Regions from separate parts of the Pseudomonas sp. FBCC-B1565 genome, predicted to be linked through region 3. Evidence: riboswitches for the same ligand, from Rfam matches in the RefSeq annotation. Region 3 holds a riboswitch; each other region holds the start of a gene.

Region 1 (5,912 bases), 790 kb from region 3:
CCTGTGGCGAGCGGGCTTTTGTGGCAAGTGGGCTTGTTGTGGCGAGCGGGCTTGCCCCGCGTTGGGCTGCGAAGCAGCCCTGAAACCCTGCGCCTCGGTTCGACCTGGAGGAATGCAGCGGCTTTATTGGGGCTGCTTCGCAGCCCAACGCGGGGCAAGCCCGCTCGCCACGATAAACCGCTATTCCAGTATTAAGCGGGGCGCAGCCGCAGGATCTTCGCCCCATCAAGCGGGTCCGTCAGGTAATGCGCCTGCACCCCGAACGTCTCCTGCAACCGTTGTGGCGTCAGTACTTCCAGCGGTTTGCCCAGGGCCACCAACCGCCCGCGATCCAACACTGCCAGGCGGTCACAGGTCAGCGCCTGGTTAAGGTCATGCAACGCAATCAAGGTGGTCACGGGCAGCGCCTGCACACCCTTCAAGATCGCCAGCTGATGCTGGATATCCAGGTGGTTGGTCGGCTCATCCAGCAACAGAATCTGCGGCCGTTGCGCCAATGCGCGGGCGATGTGCACGCGTTGGCGTTCCCCGCCCGAGAGGCTGCGCCAGGCGCGGTGGCTCAGGTGGGTGGCGTCGACGTCCTGCAGGGCTTGCTTCACGATGGCGTCGTCCTCAACGGACCACGGGCTCAGCGCCGACAACCATGGCGTACGGCCCAGGGCCACGGCGTCGAACACGCGGATGGCGTCGTCGGTGTCGGCCTGTTGCTCCACCACCGCCAGTTGCTGGGCGATGACGCGGCGGGACAGCGTGCCCAGGCGCTGGCCGCCCAGCAGCACTTCGCCGGATGCGGGTGCACGCAAGCCGGCGAGCAGCTTGAGCAAGGTGGATTTACCTGAGCCGTTCGGTCCGACAATCCCGAGGGTTTCACCCAACTGCACGTCCAGATGAACATCCCGCAGCAACTCGGCCTCGCGCACCTTGAAGCCCAGCCCGCGGCAGCTCAATACGCTCATCGCGCGTTCCTCCGGCCAATCAGGATCAGCGCAAACACCGGCGCACCGACCAGCGCGGTGACCACACCGACCGGAATCACCTGGCCCTTGATCAGCGTGCGCGACAGCACATCCGCCGCGATCAGAAACAACGCGCCACCCAACGCGCTGGCGGGCAACAGCCGCGAATGCCCGGTGCCAAGCAACAGGCGCACGGCGTGGGGAATCACCAGCCCGACAAAGCCGATAGAGCCGACAATCGACACCATCACCGCCGTCACCAGCGCCGCGCAGCCCACCAGCACAAACTGCACGCGACGCACCGGGATGCCGAGGGACGCCGCCGAGTCGCTGCCAAAGGTAAACGCATCCAGCGCGCGCCGATGCCACAGGCACACAGCCAAGCCGACGACTGCCACCGGCACCGCCAGCCACACCGAGGGCCAGCGCACGCCGCTGAGGTTGCCGAGCAGCCAGAACATAATGCCGCGGGCCTGTTCGGAACTGGCCGACTTGGTGATCAGGAACGCGGTGAGCGCATTGAACAGCTGCGAGCCGGCAATGCCGGCGAGGATGATCTGCCCGGTGCCACTGGCCGAACCGCTGGCCCGTGCCAACAGGATTACCAGGGCAAACGCCGCCATCGCGCCGACAAATGCGCCCGCCGACAACGACACCAAGCCGCCGCCCACCCCCATCAACGCCACCAGCACCGCACCGGTCGAAGCGCCGGCGCTGATGCCCAGCAGGTAGGGATCGGCCAGCGGGTTGCGCAACAGCGATTGCAGGATCACCCCGCAGGTCGCCAGCCCGGCACCGCAGGCCGCAGCGACCAGGGCGCGGGTGAGGCGGTAGTTCCACACCACGCCTTCATCGATGGGGTCGAGCACGTAGCCGGCGCCCCACAGTTTGTTGGCGAGTACCTGGAGCACCACCTGCGGCGAGATGGCGGTTTCGCCGATGGCCACGCCGGCGAGCACGGCAATCAGGAGCAGGGCCAGGGCGAGCAGGGTGCGCATCATTTTGGCAGGTCGTAGCCGTCGATGGCCGTGGCCAGTTGTTCAAGGCCGTCGAACATGCGGATGCTAGCCTGCAACGCCAAGGCGTCGAGGATGATGATGCGGTTGTTTTTCACCGCGTCCATGTTGCGCGTGACCGGGTCGCTGCGCAGGAAGGCGAGTTTCTTTTCATGGTCGTCGGCCGGGTAGCGGCGGCGGTCCATGCGCGCGATCACCAGGAACGTCGGGTTGGCCTTGGCGATGGTTTCCCAACCGACGGCAGGCCACTCTTCATCGGACTGCACCACATTGGAGAGGCCGAGGGTTTGCAGCATGAATTCGGGGATACCCTTGTGGCCAGCCACGTACGGGTCGCTGGCCATCTCGGCACTGGAAAACCACACCAGCGCGCTGGCCTGCTTGAGGCCTTTGCCCTGCACGGTGGCGACGGATCTGGCCAGGCGCGCCTTGAGCTCGTCATTCAACTGCTGGCCGCGCTCCTGTACGTCGAAGATCTGCGCCAATTGGCGGATGCTTTTATAGATGGTCTCGATGCGAAACGGCTCCAGCCGCGTGCCGTCGGCGCCCACCAGGTTGTCCTTGCCTTCGCAGTCGGAGGGTAGCAGGTAGGTGGGAATCTTCAGTTCATGGAACTGCTCGCGGGTGCCAACCACGCCTTGCGGCCCCACCACCCATTCCAGCTCGGCGGCCACCAGCTGCGGGCGTTTGGCGATCACTGCTTCGAAGCTCGGTTCGTTGTTGGCCAGGCGCTCGATGTTGTCGTTCTGCGCCTTGTACTGCGGCAGCACGCTGTTGAACCACAGCGAAGTGCCGACCACTTTATCGCCTACGCCCAGGGCGTAGAGCATCTCGGTGGCCGCCTGGCCGATGGTCACGCTGCGGGCGGGGGCTTGCGGGAAGGTGATCGGGCTGCCGCAGTTTTCCACGGTCAGCGGGTAGTGAGTGGGCGCGGCGTGGGCCAGGGCACAGAAGCCAACACCTGTAAGCAGGGCGATAACGCGTGGCAGCATGGGGCGATCTCCGAGTGAAGCGTACGTGCCATTCGGAAATCCACTCTCGGGCGCCGGGGGGCGCGACAGGCAAGAATGTCCTTCCCGGACACCCCGCCGGTTAGTGATTGAGCTTGGGCCGGCAGGTCTCCTGACTGATGCGTCGTCGCCACGCTCCAGCCTTCCCGGACGAGGTCCAGTGGCATCGAGGAGCAGGCTCAGCACCTACAGTTGCGGGGGCAGTTCCGATTGGCGCGGGTGTACCGCGCCTCGGATTCCCTATTAGTCCCGTTTGGGAACCGGCGCGGTATGGTAGTCGATCACGCGGTCGAGCGGGAGGCCGTGAAACCAACGGTGGCTCTTTGAAGGTGGGGCTCCTATGATGCGCAGCCAATGGATCGCTTTATCACAAGGAATAGACAGTGAAATTATTCGTCGCGCTCGCCCTCGCCGCCGCTCTCGTCGGTTGTGCCACCCAAGGTAAATCTGAACAGCAGATTCTTGATGAGGCCGCCTCCGCCTATGTCAAGTCGATGCCGGCGGGGTCGGACAAGCTCCGGCTGCATACGATGAGCATCCCCAAAAGCGGTATGTTCGGCGATACCCTGGCGATTTCCATGGCGGGTGAGCAAAATGCCGCGCACCTCAGGGCAGAGCTGCTCGATGCCAAACGCTTGGGCGATGTGTTCTTTTTGATTATCGGTGCCAGCACGCCGGTTGATGTTGCGGTGATCGGCAAAGCAGTCGAAGGGCAAAACTTGAAGGGTATGCAGATTTACTACTCGGGCACCGAGGCGCAGAAAGACGCCGTGCGTGCGGCAGTCGAGAAAACGCAGGCACAGTTTCATTACATCAACGCGCAATGATGGCTAGCCCGTTGACTCGCCTGGGTACGGCGCTCGCCACGGATGCAGTGTTCACCCTTGATGGAATCGTATCAGCCAGATCAAGAGCGGCTCGCCTCGCGTCGTGGTGAGTGTCAGTTGTCAACGCGGATCAACCTGTGAAGCGTTGATCAAAGACGAATGTCTTCAGGCCCCTGGATCAGCGCTTCAATCCGCGTGCCGGTGGCGCGTTCTTCGTTGCTGAAGCCGTCGTAGTCGGCCAGGTTGCCGAAGCGGATGCCGGTCAGGCGCTCGATCTGGATCACACTGCGCTGGTAGGTGCGCAGCTGGCCGAACACCAGCTCCAACTGGCCCAGTTCGCGGCTCTGATCGATCATGTAGGCGCTGGCCGAAGGTTTGCCGTCATCGCTGAGGTAGGCGACCACCTTCCAGAACGCCTTGGGGATCTGCACGCCCCGGTACACGCGGTCGTCGTCGGCGAACACCGGGCCGCTGAACACCGTGGCCCGGGCTTTCCAGCGCTGGGTGTTGTCGAGGATGTAGTCTTCGAGTTCCAGCCAGGTCTTCTGGTTGAACCCGCTCATCTGCGGTGAGCAGTTGGTGAAGTGGAAGGTGTCGAGGTTGGCGGTTTGCGCCACATCGCCCCAATTGGGGTCTTGGCGGCGCACCAGGTGGCCGCGGTCGAGGCCGTTGCTGGCATACAGCGCTTCGCCGACTTGGGCGTCGACCGGCAGGCGGCCATCGTAGGCCCAGGTGTCGTTGCTGCGGATGATGTCCACATGCTGCCCGCCATCGATGTTCACGCCCACATACAGCGCGAGGCGCTTGGCACGTGACATCGTGATGGAGAAGTGCGTGTAGTCCAGGCGCTTCTGGGCATCGCTCGCCAACGCTTCTTCCAGCGTGGGCCAGGGCACTCCGAAGCTGCCGAGAAAGTCTTCTGCGTAACCGCGCCGGTCCTTCAAGTCTTTGGCCGGGGTGACGCGGGGTGTCGCTGCCCTGGCCTCCAGCAGCGTGGGGCTCGGCGCGATCAACGGGCGCAGGTCGGCGAGCCGGGGGCGGTAGGCGAGGTCGATTTTGGTTTTACGTGCGGGCATCGGTCAGTCCTCCTTGGATAAACACGACTGCAACATAGGTTAATGACAATTGATCATGCGCACCAACCCCTGGGGGCTATCCTCAAACGGTCACCCGGACGTTCAGCACACGCCAACAAGGAGCCAGCCAATGTGTGATCGCCATTACCGAAACCCGATTTTCTGCCTGATTCCGCCGTATATGCTCGACCAGATCGCGCGTAACGGTGACAAAGCGCAACGGGATGTCGCGCTGCGTACCCGCGCCAAGGACAGCACGTTCCGCTCACTGCGCATGGTCGCGGTGCCTGCCAAGGGGCCGGCGCACCTGGCGCTGGCGATGGGCGCCGACAAACGGCGTTCGATCTACAGCGCCGAGGGCACCGACAGCCTGCCGGGCAAACTGATCCGTGGCGAAGGCCAGCCCATCAGTGGCGACGCGGCGGTGGACGAGGCCTATTATGGCTTGGGCGCCACTTTCGATTTTTTCGACCAGGTGTTCGATCGCAACTCCATCGACGATGCCGGCATGGCCCTGGACGCTACCGTGCACTTTGGCCAGAACTACAACAATGCGTTCTGGAACTCGACCCAGATGGTGTTCGGTGATGGGGACGGCGAGCTGTTCAACCGCTTTACGGTAGCCCTCGACGTGATTGGCCATGAACTGGCCCACGGTGTCACCGAGGATGAGGCCAAGCTGATGTATTTCAACCAGTCCGGGGCGTTGAACGAGTCGCTGTCGGACGTGTTCGGTTCGTTGATCAAGCAGTATGCGTTGAAGCAAAAGGCCGAGGACGCCGATTGGCTGATCGGCAAAGGGCTGTTTACCAAAAAGATCAAAGGCACCGCGCTGCGCTCGATGAAAGCCCCGGGCACCGCGTTTAACGACAAGCTGCTGGGCAAGGACCCTCAGCCCGGGCACATGGATGATTTTGTGCAGACCTACGAGGACAATGGCGGGGTGCATATCAATTCCGGCATTCCCAACCATGCGTTCTACCAGGTGGCGACAAACATCGGCGGGTTTGCCTGGGAGCGTGCCGGG
Region 2 (5,912 bases), 1.1 Mb from region 3:
TGGGTGTGCGTCTGCGTGACGACGCCACCTTCATCAACTACTACCCAGGCGCCAATGCCGCTGCACTCGGCTATGTCGAGCGGCTCTGCGAAGCCGACGCCGGGTGGACCGAAAGCCTGATCTACCTGTGGGGCAAGCACGGCGTAGGGCGTACCCACCTGTTGCAGGCCGCGTGCCTGCGGTTCGAGCAGATGGGCGAACCGGCGGTGTACCTGCCGTTGGCCGAGTTGATGGACCGCGGTATCGGCATCTTCGACCATCTTGAGCAATACGAACTGGTGTGCCTGGACGATCTGCAAGCGATCGCCGGCAAAGCGGAATGGGAAGAAGCGCTGTTTCACCTGTTCAACCGCTTGCGTGACAGCGGTCGGCGCCTGTTGATTGCCGCGTCGACTTCGCCCCGCGAGTTGCCGATCAAGCTGGCCGACCTCAAGTCGCGCATGACCCTGGCGCTGATCTTCCAGATGCGCCCGCTGTCCGACGAAGACAAATTGCGTGCCCTGCAACTGCGCGCATCCCGTCGCGGCCTGCACCTCACCGACGAGGTCGGGCACTTTATCCTTACTCGAGGCACCCGCAGCATGAGCGCATTGTTCGATCTGCTCGAACAGCTCGATCAGGCCTCCTTGCAGGCCCAGCGCAAGCTGACCATCCCCTTCCTCAAAGAAACCCTCGGCTGGTAGCTAGCCCGCTGTTTTCGCGGCTTTCGGCAAATTACAGGCGCCAGAAAACCTGCGTTTGAGCCGGTTTGGCCACGCAAAAGGCAGGTACAGGGTGTTAAGGGCTTAGATGTCATAGTCCAAACAAGAAGTCACATAGACCACGATTGAATTTGCAAATCGATGTGATAGAAGGCATAGTCTCGACTTCTTTACATATCAGCCACGGTCGTGCCCATGCTAAATCGCTTCGCACCCCTCGTGCCCCTCGCACTCGTTACCCTGTTGTTTGGTTGCGCCTCCCACCCACAGCAGGTGGCAGATCAGCAAAAACCACAGGTTCAAAATCAGGCAAAATTCGTTGCTGCTCAATCTGCCTCTGTTTATGAGGAAGAAGTTGCAACGGAAAAGGAACTGGCCGACTTCGCCGGCAACAAGCCTTACCAGCTTCCAGTCCTGGCCGACAGCATCCTCGAACGCGGCATGTCCCTGATCGGTACCCGTTACCGTTTCGGTGGTACCTCTGAAGCCGGTTTCGACTGCAGCGGTTTCATCGGCTATCTGTTTCGCGAAGAAGCCGGCATGAACCTGCCGCGCTCCACCCGTGAAATGATCAACGTGAATGCACCGTTGGTCGCACGCAACAACCTCAAGCCCGGTGATCTGCTTTTCTTCAGTACGGCAGGCCGTGGTCGTGTCAGCCACGCCGGTATCTACTTGGGCGATAACCAGTTTATCCACTCCAGCAGCCGCCGCAGTGGTGGTGTCCGGGTCGATAACCTGGGTGACAGCTACTGGAGCAAAACCTTCATCGAAGCCAAGCGTGCACTCGCCATGGCCCCGACGACGGTTACCGCTAGCAAGTAAACTTAAAGTGATACTTGAAGTTTGACGTGTAAGCGCTAGAATCCCTGGATATTGTTGTAATCCGTTCGCGCGAGCTTTGCTTGCGCGTTCTGGTTTTCAGCGTTCGGCAGCGAAAGCCGCATCCAGACCAGGATTGTTCTGCACATGTCGACCTCGGCCCGCCTTATTCTCATTGTCTGCGCCGCGCTCCTCAGCGCCTGCGCAAGCCGCACACCGCCGCCCGCTCCCGTAGCGGTGAAGCCCAAGCCGGTGTTCAACTATTCCACCCAGAATTTCTCGCCTGCGGCCGAAGACGTACTCTTCCGGGCGCTGGGCCTGGTCGGCACGCCTTATCGTTGGGGTGGCAATACGCCGGACTCCGGGTTTGATTGCAGTGGCCTGATCGGGTTTGTCTTCCGCGATGCCGCCGGGATTTCCCTGCCGCGTACCACCCGCGAGCTGATCGTAATGCGCGCGCAGGACGTCAGCGAGCAGAACCTGCAGACCGGTGACCTGCTGTTCTTCGCCACCGGTGGCGGTTCCCAGGTCAGCCACGCCGGGATCTACGTGGGTGAAGGGCGCTTTGTCCATGCGCCACAAACCGGCGGTACGGTGAAGCTGGATACACTGTCCAAGGCCTATTGGCAGAATGCCTACCTGAGTGCCAAGCGCGTGTTGCCGGGCAACCTGGCACGTAATCCTTAGCGCCAGACACGAATCAAAATGTGGGAGGGGGCTTGCCCCCTCCCACAATTGTTTTGTGTCGACTTCAAGTTGCTTTAATTGACGCTCCACCCCCAACCTACTACCCTTCGCCGCTTGTTCCAGGTGCTCTGTGACCCACGGGTCGACGGAGTGAAACAGGGAAGCCGGTGAGTGAGCGCACTTCTACACAGTGCCGCCGCGATTCCGGCGCTGCCCCCGCAACGGTAAATGAGTCAAGACGCTGCTTTTTGCCACTGTATCGCCTGCGATATGGGAAGGCGCAGCGTTGGCCTGCCTTCAACCCGCACACCACTCATGAGCCCGGAGACCGGCCTGCAACATCCAACAGCATCACGGTGGGCGATGCTTGGCTGTCTGTTGTTCTTTTTTTCCTGCCCGCCGTTTTTGTCCAGCCCCAACGGAGAGCTGCCATGACCGATTCCCCCGACCGCGACGAACGCCACCTGGCGCGCATGCTGCGCAAAAAAGCCGTGATCGACGAGCGCATCGCCAACTCCCCCAACGAATGCGGCCTGCTGCTGGTGCTGACCGGCAATGGCAAAGGCAAGAGTAGCTCCGCGTTCGGCATGTTGGCCCGAGCCATGGGCCATGGCATGCAGTGTGGTGTGGTGCAGTTCATCAAGGGGCGTAACAGCACCGGTGAAGAACTGTTCTTCCGCCGCTTCCCCGAGCAAGTGCGTTTCCATGTGATGGGCGAAGGTTTCACCTGGGAAACCCAGGACCGCCAGCGCGACATCGCCGCCGCCGAAGCCGCCTGGGCGGTCTCCCGCGAATTGCTGCAAGACCCCTCCATCGGCCTGGTGGTGCTGGACGAGCTGAACATCGCGCTCAAGCACGGCTACCTTGACCTGGACCAGGTCCTCAGCGACCTGCAAGCCCGTCCACCGATGCAGCACGTGGTGGTCACCGGCCGTGGCGCCAAACCCGAGTTGATCGAAATGGGCGACACCGTCACCGAGATGGGCATGCTCAAGCACGCGTTCCAGGCCGGTATCAAGGCACAGAAGGGCGTCGAACTTTGAATCAGCCCCGTCATTGCCCTGCCGTATTGATCGCCGCTCCGGCGTCCGGCCAGGGCAAAACCACCGTCACCGCCGCGCTTGCCCGTTTGCATCGCAACCTGGGGCGCAAGGTGCGCGTGTTCAAATGCGGCCCGGACTTCCTCGACCCAATGATTCACGAGCGCGCCAGCGGTGCGCCGGTGTATCAGTTGGATATGTGGATGGTGGGCGAGCAGGAAAGTCGCCGTTTGCTCTGGGAAGCGGCGGGGGAGGCAGACCTGATCCTGATCGAAGGCGTGATGGGCCTGTTCGACGGCACACCGTCCAGCGCCGATCTGGCGCGGCACTTCGGCGTGCCGGTGCTGGGGGTGATCGACGGCACGGCCATGGCGCAGACCTTCGGTGCGTTGGCATTGGGCCTGGCGCGCTATCAGCCGGACTTGCCATTCGCTGGCGTACTGGCCAACCGGGTCGGCACCCTGCGTCATGCGCAACTGCTCGAAGGCAGCCTCACCGAGGGCCTGCGCTGGTATGGCGCGTTGTCACGCGAGACCGGTATCGAACTGCCCAGTCGCCACCTCGGCCTGGTGCAGGCCAGCGAACTGAATGACCTGGATGTGCGCCTGGACGCTGCCGCCCAAGCCCTGGGCAGCAGTTGCGAAGTCGCCTTGCCGCCACCGGTGACATTTGCTGCGCCGCAAGTGATCGAGGCCGAACCCTTGCTCAACGGCGTGCGCATTGCCGTGGCCCGCGATGAGGCCTTCGCTTTTACCTACGGTGCAAGTCTCGACCTGCTGCGCGCGATGGGCGCTGAGCTGGTGTTCTTCTCGCCGATTCACGATAGCCAGTTGCCCGACGCCGACAGCCTCTACCTGCCCGGCGGCTACCCGGAATTGCACCACCAGGCGCTGTCGGAAAATACCCCGATGCTCGACGCCATTCGCGCTCACCACGCGGCCGGCAAACCCTTGCTTGCCGAATGCGGCGGCATGCTCTACCTGCTGGACTCGCTGACCGATGTCGACGGCGTCCGCGCCGAACTGCTTGGCCTGCTCCAGGGCGACGCGGTGATGCAAAAGAAACTGGCGGCCCTGGCCCTGCAAAGCGTCGAATTGCCGGAAGGCACCCTGCGTGGCCATACCTATCACCATTCCCTGACCACCACTGAATGGCAGCCGATCGCCCGTGGCCTGAGCCCCAACGGCGGGCGCGGTGCCGAGGCGGTATACCGGCAGGGGCGGATGACGGCGTCCTACGTACATTTCTATTTCCCATCCAATCCCCAGGCGGTGGCCGCATTGTTTGCGCCCGATTCAGCACTATGACTGACAACGCCTTCCCCGAGGCCGACCGCCAGGCTGTCTACCGTGCCATCGCCGAACGCCGCGACATGCGCCACTTCAGCGGCGGTACGGTCGCCCCGCAATTGCTCCACCGCCTGCTCCAGGCCGCACACCAGGCGCCCAGCGTCGGCCTGATGCAGCCCTGGCGCTTTGTCCGCATCAGCGACCGCCAACTGCGTGGGCAGATTCAACAATTGGTGGAAGAAGAACGCGTACGCACTGCCGAAGCCCTGGGCGAGCGCTCCGATGAGTTCATGAAGCTCAAGGTCGAAGGCATTCACGACTGCGCCGAAGTGCTGGTGGCGGCGTTGATGGACGATCGCGAGCGGCACATCTTCGGGCGTCGCACCCTGCCGGAAATGGACATGGCGTCATTGTCCTGTGCTATCCAGAATTTGTGGCTGGCGGCGCGGGTCGAAGGCCTGGGCATGGGCTGGGTCTCGTTGTTCGAACCGCAGGCGCTGGCCGATCTGCTGGGTTTGCCGCCCGGCGCGAAACCCCTGGCCGTGCTGTGCCTGGGACCAGTGGCCGAGTTCTACCCGGCACCGATGTTGCAGCTCGAAGGCTGGACCGAACCACGGCCGTTGAGTGACATGTTGTATGAGAATGCGTGGGGAGTGAGTCAATGAGTGTGGCCTTGCTGTGTGTCGCTGCAGTCGCGCTGGATGCGCTGCTGGGCGAACCCAGGCGCTGGCATCCGCTGGTGGCGTTCGGCAATTTCGCCGGGCGCATCGAGCAGCGTTTCAATACCGGTGGCCGTGGCTGGCGCAGCCATGGCGTGACCGCGTGGTTTATCGCCGTGGTGCCGCTGACGCTGCTGGCCACGGCCTTGTCGTGGGCGCCGTACATCGGCTGGGTGCTGGAGATCCTGGCGTTGTACTGCGCCCTCGGCATGCGCAGCCTCGGCGAGCATGTGATTCCGGTGGCCCAGGCGCTGCGCAGTGATGACCTGGAGGAGGCGCGCAACCGCGTGAGCTACCTGGTCAGCCGCCAGACCAGCGAGCTGGACCGCACCGAAGTTGCCCGTGCCGCTACCGAATCGGTGCTGGAGAACGGCAGCGATGCTGTGTTCGCTGCGATTTTCTGGTTTGTGGTGGCCGGTGTGCCGGGCGTGGTGCTTTACCGCCTGAGCAACACCCTCGACGCCATGTGGGGTTATCGCAACGAGCGCTTTGAGCGCTTCGGTTGGGCGGCGGCAAAAATCGACGACGTGCTGAACTACATTCCCGCACGCCTGGTGGCGTTGACCTACGCGCTGCTGGGCAAGACGCGCCTGGCGCTTAAATGCTGGCGGATCCAAGGCCCGACCTGGGACAGCCCCAACGCCGGTCCGGTCA
Region 3 (5,912 bases):
GCCGAGTATTGATCGTCACAGTTGCGGCGGAACAGCCAGGCGCTGATCAGGCCCAAGGCCAGCCAGAACGCCACGTTGGTCAGCTGCGAAGCAATCTTGAACTGCGCTTCCAGTGCTTCCGGGGCCAGCATCGAATGCACTTCCGGTTGTGGCGCGCCGATCACGTGCGGCACCACCAGGATTGCCGCGCCCAGCGCCTTGAGCAGCCAGTTGCGACCGAACACGATCAGTGCGATACCGGCAGCGGTAGACGCGGCAGTACCGATCCACCAGATCTGCCGTTGTGCCAGGTCAGCGGCGGCGGTGCCCGGAAGTTCGGGCGGCAGGCCCAGGGTCGGCGCCAATACAAAGGTCGCATAACCCGCCAGGCCCCAGAGCAGGCCTTGGGCGGTACGGGTCGGGGTACGCAGGGTGTACAGGCCGGCCAGCATCAGCGCGAAGCCAACGGCGACCACCAGGTTGCCACCCGTGGTGGACAGCACACGCTGCCAGCCGTCTTCCGGCTCCCAGGCTTCGGCGTCATGGGTATGTGCAGCCGCACCTTCGGCGTGCTCGTGTATCTCGGTCGCTGCCGGGGCCTTTTCAAAGGTCTCCGCCTGCAGGATCAGCGGGGCGACCCAGAAGCTTTGCAGCAAGGTCAGCAGCAGGGCAGCCAGAAGGCCGGTGAAACCTGCGGTTTGCGCAATACGCTTGATCATGTCGGCAGGTCTCAGTGGCACGGGAACGCGGCGCTGTGGCGGGTATCGTGGGCAGCGTTGTGTACTGCCTCGATGTGCGAGAAACCGGCGAAGTACACCAGGCACGCACCGAGGATCGACGCACCGATGGCGGCGGTCAGGCGTTGGCTCAGGGTAGAGGTGCTGCTGGCGGAGTGCGAAGTGCTGCTGATGATCGACATGGCGCGTCCCTTTCAGGTGTCAGGGTGAAACGAGCGCATGAAAACCCCGCGAGCCAGGCACGCAGGGTTCTGAACAGCGCCCGCCCACCGCGGGTTTGTTATCTGATTTTTTCGGGCCGGTCTCCGGGCTTGCGAGGGGCTCAATGCCTGAAAACGTCGCCTTCCCATGCCGCCTGGCACAGTGGATATGACGTTTCGCTCGCTTACCGTTGCGGGGGCAGCACCGGACTGTCATGTGTGTGCATGAGTCACCGGTTTCCCGTTTCACCCTTTGCAGGGCACCCGAAACAAGATGTGTAGGAGAGCATGGGGGTGGGAGGGGAGTCAATTGGGGATGTGTTTTCTGGGGGCATATCCGTTGCTGCGGTAACGGCGGCTTAGGGTTCCGCCCTTACGGCGGCCCACGGAATCAAGCCTGCGTTCGGCCAGCGTGTTTGACGGGGCGACCCCAGATCAAAAGCAAGAGCGCGGCGTCCTTAGAGCCGACCGGATTGTATGGCCGGTACTCGGTCAAAGTGTGGGAGGGGGCTTGCCCCCGATGGCAGTGGGTCAGTCACTGATGAGTTGGCTGACACACCGCCATCGGGGGCAAGCTGAACTGGTCAAGTAATCTTGGACACCGATTACGGTTCACGCCGCCAACCTTTCCTTCACGACCGGCGACCTGTAGTCGTTATAGCTGTGAGGCCTGCTGATGTTGTAGCGCGAGACATAGCGCTGCACATCTGCCCGCGCCTCATGCTCCAGTTTGTAGCCCGTTTCAGGCACCCACTCGGACTTCAAGCTACCAAAGAAACGCTCCATCGGGGCATTGTCCCAGCACTCGCCTTTACGGCTCATACTTTGCCTAAACCCATGCTTCACAAGCGCGTTTCGGAATTTATGACTGGTGTACTGGCAACCCTGGTCAGAATGAAACAACACATCCTGGGGATGGCCGCGCAGCTCAACCGCCATGCGTAGCGCTTCGCAGGTCAGGTTGGCATCAGAAATCATCGAGAACGACCAGCCTACGATCCTGCGAGCGTACAGATCCAGAATGGCGGCGAAGTACATCCACCGCTTGCCGACCTTGATGTAGGTCACGTCGCCACACCACACCTGATTAACCGCCGTCACATCAAATTTTCGCTTGAGCACGTGCGGCGCCACCAAGGCCTCCACGCCCGGCGACTTGTACTTATGGCGCCTGCGCTGACGACTAGCGATGCCAGCTTCGCGCATCAAACTGCGAGCCATATAACGTCCGATACGATGCCCTTTGGCTTGTAGCTCCTTGGACAAAGTACGTGCGCCGGCTGACTCTCTGGACGCCTTGTGGTGCCTGACCAGCGCGGCTTTGAGCTTGTCCCGTTCAGGATTTGCTCTGCCTTGGCGCTGGCGCCAGGCGTAGAAGCTACTGCGGTTGACCCCAAACGCCTGGCAACACCTTTTAACGCCGTACTGCTCGTCCAGCTCATTGATCAGCGTGAATGATCCTTGGCGTCCAAAAGCAGGAGAGCACTGGCCTTTTTTAGGATTTCGATATCCAGGTCTTTCTCTCTGAGCAGAGCTTTGAGTCTCTGGATTTCTCGTTGATCAGCGGTAATCGCCTTGGCCCCCACCGGAGTCGAGCCCAAGCGTTCTTTTTGCACTTGATCAACCCAGCGGCGCAGGGCTGTGGGGCCGATATCCAGGCTGGCACAGACTTCGGTAACCGGCTGACCTTCATCCAACACCATGCTGGCAGCCTTGAGCTTGAACTCACTCGAATAAGATTTACGCATATCCAAACACCTCAGATTTGGGCGCTATCATAGCGCCCGATTGAAGTGTCCAAAATCATTAGGCCAGTTCAAGCCCCCTCCCACAGTTTGATCTTCATGTATCAGTTGAAGGGTGGTTTGCTCTGGCTCTGGCTCTGGCTCTGGCTCTGGCTCTGGCTCTGGCTCTGGCTCTGGCTCTGGCTTTTGATCTGCTTTTGATTTTGATCTTAGGCGGCCCCCCCAAATCACTGTCGGATTACGGGCACACCGAGCCTAGGCGAGGTGCCGAGTGTTGGGGCAAGAGCGTTTTGCTTACTTTTGACTGGGCCGGCATTCCGGCTTTTCAAAAGTAAGCCGCTGTAAGAGCGGAACCAATATCAGCCGTTACCGCAGCAACGGATATGTACACAAGCCAACCCAACCCAACCCCATCATTGACCATCCCCCAAGCACTGCGTAGCCTTGCACCCTCGAGGTTCTTCGGCCCAGGCCGAAGCTAAGAAGGGAACGCGGTCCAAGCCGCGGCTGCCCCCGCAACTGTAAAGGGTCCAGCTGACTGCCACGCCACTGCCGACAAGGCGGGAAGGCGCAGCCAGCGCCGGTCGCAAGACCTGTAAGCCCCAAGCCAGGAGACCTGCCTCGCAACCGATTTTCTACTTCAACCGGGCGGGGTGATCCGGTGACGAAATCCGCTGCTGCGCACCGTCGCAGCGCCAATCGTCCCATATGCCCGCCCCCAAGGGCATCCGATGAAAACACTGGCCAAACTCCCCGTCACCATCGTCACTGGCTTCCTCGGCTCGGGCAAGACCACCTTGCTGCGCCATATGCTCGACAACGCCCAGGGCCGTCGCATCGCGGTGATCGTCAATGAATTCGGCGAGCTGGGCATTGACGGTGAAATCCTCAAGCAGTGCTCCATCGGCTGCACCGAGGAAGAAGCCAACGGTCGTGTCTACGAATTGGCCAATGGCTGCCTGTGCTGCACCGTGCAGGAAGAGTTCTTCCCGGTGATGCGCGAATTGGTCGCCCGTCGCGGCGATCTCGACCATATCCTCATTGAAACGTCCGGCCTGGCATTGCCCAAGCCGTTGGTACAAGCCTTCCAGTGGCCGGAAATCCGCAGCGCCTGCACCGTTGACGCTGTGATCACCGTGGTCGACAGCCCGGCTGTGGCCGCCGGTACCTTCGCCGCATTCCCGGACCAGGTGGACGCCCAGCGCAAGCTCGACCCCAACCTGGACCACGAATCGCCACTGCACGAGCTGTTCGCCGACCAACTGGCCAGTGCCGACCTGGTGATCCTTAACAAGACCGACCTGATCAGCGCCGAAGACCTGGCCCGCGTGCGCCTGGAAGTCGCCGAAGAGCTGCCGCCGGCGGTGAAGATCGTCGAAGCCAGCAGCGGTCGCTTGCCCCTGGATGTACTGATCGGCCTGGGCGCCGGTTCCGAAGAGCACATCGACGGCCGCCACAGCCACCACGATCACCACCACGAAGGTGAAGACGACCACGACCACGATGCCTTTGACTCGATCTCCATCGACTTGCCGCAAGCCGATGAAGCACTGCTGCTCGATGCCCTGACGCAACTGGTGGTGCAACACGGCATCCTGCGCGTCAAAGGTTTCGCCGCCATCCCGAACAAACCGATGCGCCTGCTGATCCAGGGTGTGGGCACGCGGTTCGACAAACACTTCGACCGTGCCTGGGGCGCTGAAGAAGCGCGCACCACGCGCCTGGTGCTGATCGGCCAGGAACTGGACGCGGCGGGCCTCGAAGCGCAACTGCGCGCCGCCCTCAGCGTCTGACCCATGCACCTGCTCAGGACCCAGCCCGGTGGTTTCGTCTCGGACGATAATATTGCCGACCTTGGCCAAAGCCCCGCTGACCTGGTGATCCTGTGCAGCGGCGATTCCAGCCTGGCGCTGCTGGCCGAAGCGGCCCAGCAGTTGCCCGACGACTACCCAAGCCTGCGCCTGGCCAACCCGATGCAGGTGCAGAACCATGCCTCGGTCGACCTGTACGTTGATGAAGTGCTGCGCCACGCCAAGGTCATCTTGATTTCGCTGCATGGCGGTATCGGTTACTGGCGCTACGGCATCGAGCGCCTGGTGGAACTGGCCGAACGCGGTGTGCAACTGATCCTGGTACCGGGGGATGATCGCCCGGACCCGGAACTCAGCGGGCTGAGCACCGTCGGTGCCGAAGAACGTGATCGGCTGTGGCACTTCCTGCGTCAGGGCGGCCTGGGCAATGCCCTGGATTTCTATCGCTGCCTGGCCAGCGCTTACCTGGGTCGCGACTATGCCTGGGGCGAGCCGCAAACCCTGCCACGCACGGCGATCTATCATCCGCAGCATGCCAACGCCCGCCTGAACGATTGGCAGGCAGACTGGAACGCCGACTGGCCGGTGGCGGCGGTGTTGTTCTACCGCTCCCATTTGCAGGCGGCCAATACCGGTTTTATCGATGTGTTTTGCCAGCGTCTGCAGGCGGCGGGCCTCAACCCGTTGCCCATGGCGGTGGCCAGTTTGAAAGAACCCGGCTGCCTGGCGGTGGTCGAGGACCTGCTGGATGAGGTCGGCGCGGCGGTGATCTTGAACACCACCGGCTTCGCCCAATCCAGCCCCGAAGCGCCGCACCTGCGCCCGTTTCGCCGCAATATCCCGGTGATCCAGGCCATTTGTGCCCAGGATAACCAGCCCGGCTGGGAGGCCAGCGAGCAGGGCCTTGGCCCCCGCGACCTGGCGATGCACATCGCGTTGCCGGAGTTGGACGGGCGCATCATCAGCCGACCGATCAGTTTCAAGGACCTGGCCTGGCGCAGTGAGCGCAGCCAGTCGGATGTGGTGTGCTACCGCGCCGCGCCCGAACGCATGGATTTTGTCGCTGAGCTGGCGCGGCGTTGGGTCGAATTGGCGCGAGTGCCGAATGCAGAGAAACGCATTGCGCTGATCCTCGCCAACTACCCGACCCGCGACGGTCGCATTGGCAACGGCGTGGGCCTGGATACACCGGCGGCGGCGCTGAATATCCTGCGTGCCCTGAAAACCGAAGGCTATCCGCTGCCGGACTTATTGCCCGACAGCGGCACGGCGTTGATCCATGAGTTGCTCGGCGGCGTCACCAATGACCTGGACAGCCTCGACCTACGCCCTTGCCATCAAAGCCTGGGCCTGGACGAGTACGAGACGATGTTCCAGCGCCTGCCCGAAGCCAATCGCCAGGCGGTGCTGGAACGCTGGGGCGCGCCGCAGAACGATCCG

The links. A riboswitch is a leader RNA that binds a small molecule or an ion and turns the genes downstream of it on or off. The one in region 3 is predicted to bind cobalamin.
Region 1: another riboswitch for cobalamin. It lies ahead of NL123_RS09895 (ABC transporter substrate-binding protein); the one in region 3 lies ahead of cobW (cobalamin biosynthesis protein CobW).
Region 2: another riboswitch for cobalamin. It lies ahead of cobO (cob(I)yrinic acid a,c-diamide adenosyltransferase); the one in region 3 lies ahead of cobW (cobalamin biosynthesis protein CobW).

The regions. Positions count from the first base shown of each region.
Region 1 is NZ_CP101438.1:2,091,080-2,096,991, forward strand. Features, by position in the region: gene NL123_RS09885 (ABC transporter ATP-binding protein) at 192-956, opposite strand; gene NL123_RS09890 (FecCD family ABC transporter permease) at 953-1,957, opposite strand; gene NL123_RS09895 (ABC transporter substrate-binding protein) at 1,954-2,964, opposite strand; cobalamin riboswitch at 3,068-3,262, opposite strand; gene NL123_RS09900 (hypothetical protein) at 3,366-3,809, shown strand; gene NL123_RS09905 (DNA/RNA non-specific endonuclease) at 3,959-4,885, opposite strand; gene NL123_RS09910 (M4 family metallopeptidase) at 5,016-5,912, shown strand, end outside.
Region 2 is NZ_CP101438.1:1,780,509-1,786,420, forward strand. Features, by position in the region: gene hda (DnaA regulatory inactivator Hda) at 1-683, shown strand, start outside; gene NL123_RS08505 (C40 family peptidase) at 897-1,526, shown strand; gene NL123_RS08510 (C40 family peptidase) at 1,671-2,210, shown strand; cobalamin riboswitch at 2,315-2,561, shown strand; gene cobO (cob(I)yrinic acid a,c-diamide adenosyltransferase) at 2,642-3,253, shown strand; gene NL123_RS08520 (cobyrinic acid a,c-diamide synthase CobB) at 3,250-4,557, shown strand; gene bluB (5,6-dimethylbenzimidazole synthase) at 4,554-5,204, shown strand; gene cbiB (adenosylcobinamide-phosphate synthase CbiB) at 5,201-5,912, shown strand, end outside.
Region 3 is NZ_CP101438.1:2,879,438-2,885,349, forward strand. Features, by position in the region: gene NL123_RS13735 (CbtA family protein) at 1-698, opposite strand, end outside; gene NL123_RS13740 (CbtB domain-containing protein) at 710-898, opposite strand; cobalamin riboswitch at 996-1,199, opposite strand; gene NL123_RS13745 (IS3 family transposase) at 1,529-2,365, opposite strand; gene NL123_RS13750 (transposase) at 2,362-2,664, opposite strand; cobalamin riboswitch at 3,100-3,299, shown strand; gene cobW (cobalamin biosynthesis protein CobW) at 3,393-4,454, shown strand; gene cobN (cobaltochelatase subunit CobN) at 4,458-5,912, shown strand, end outside.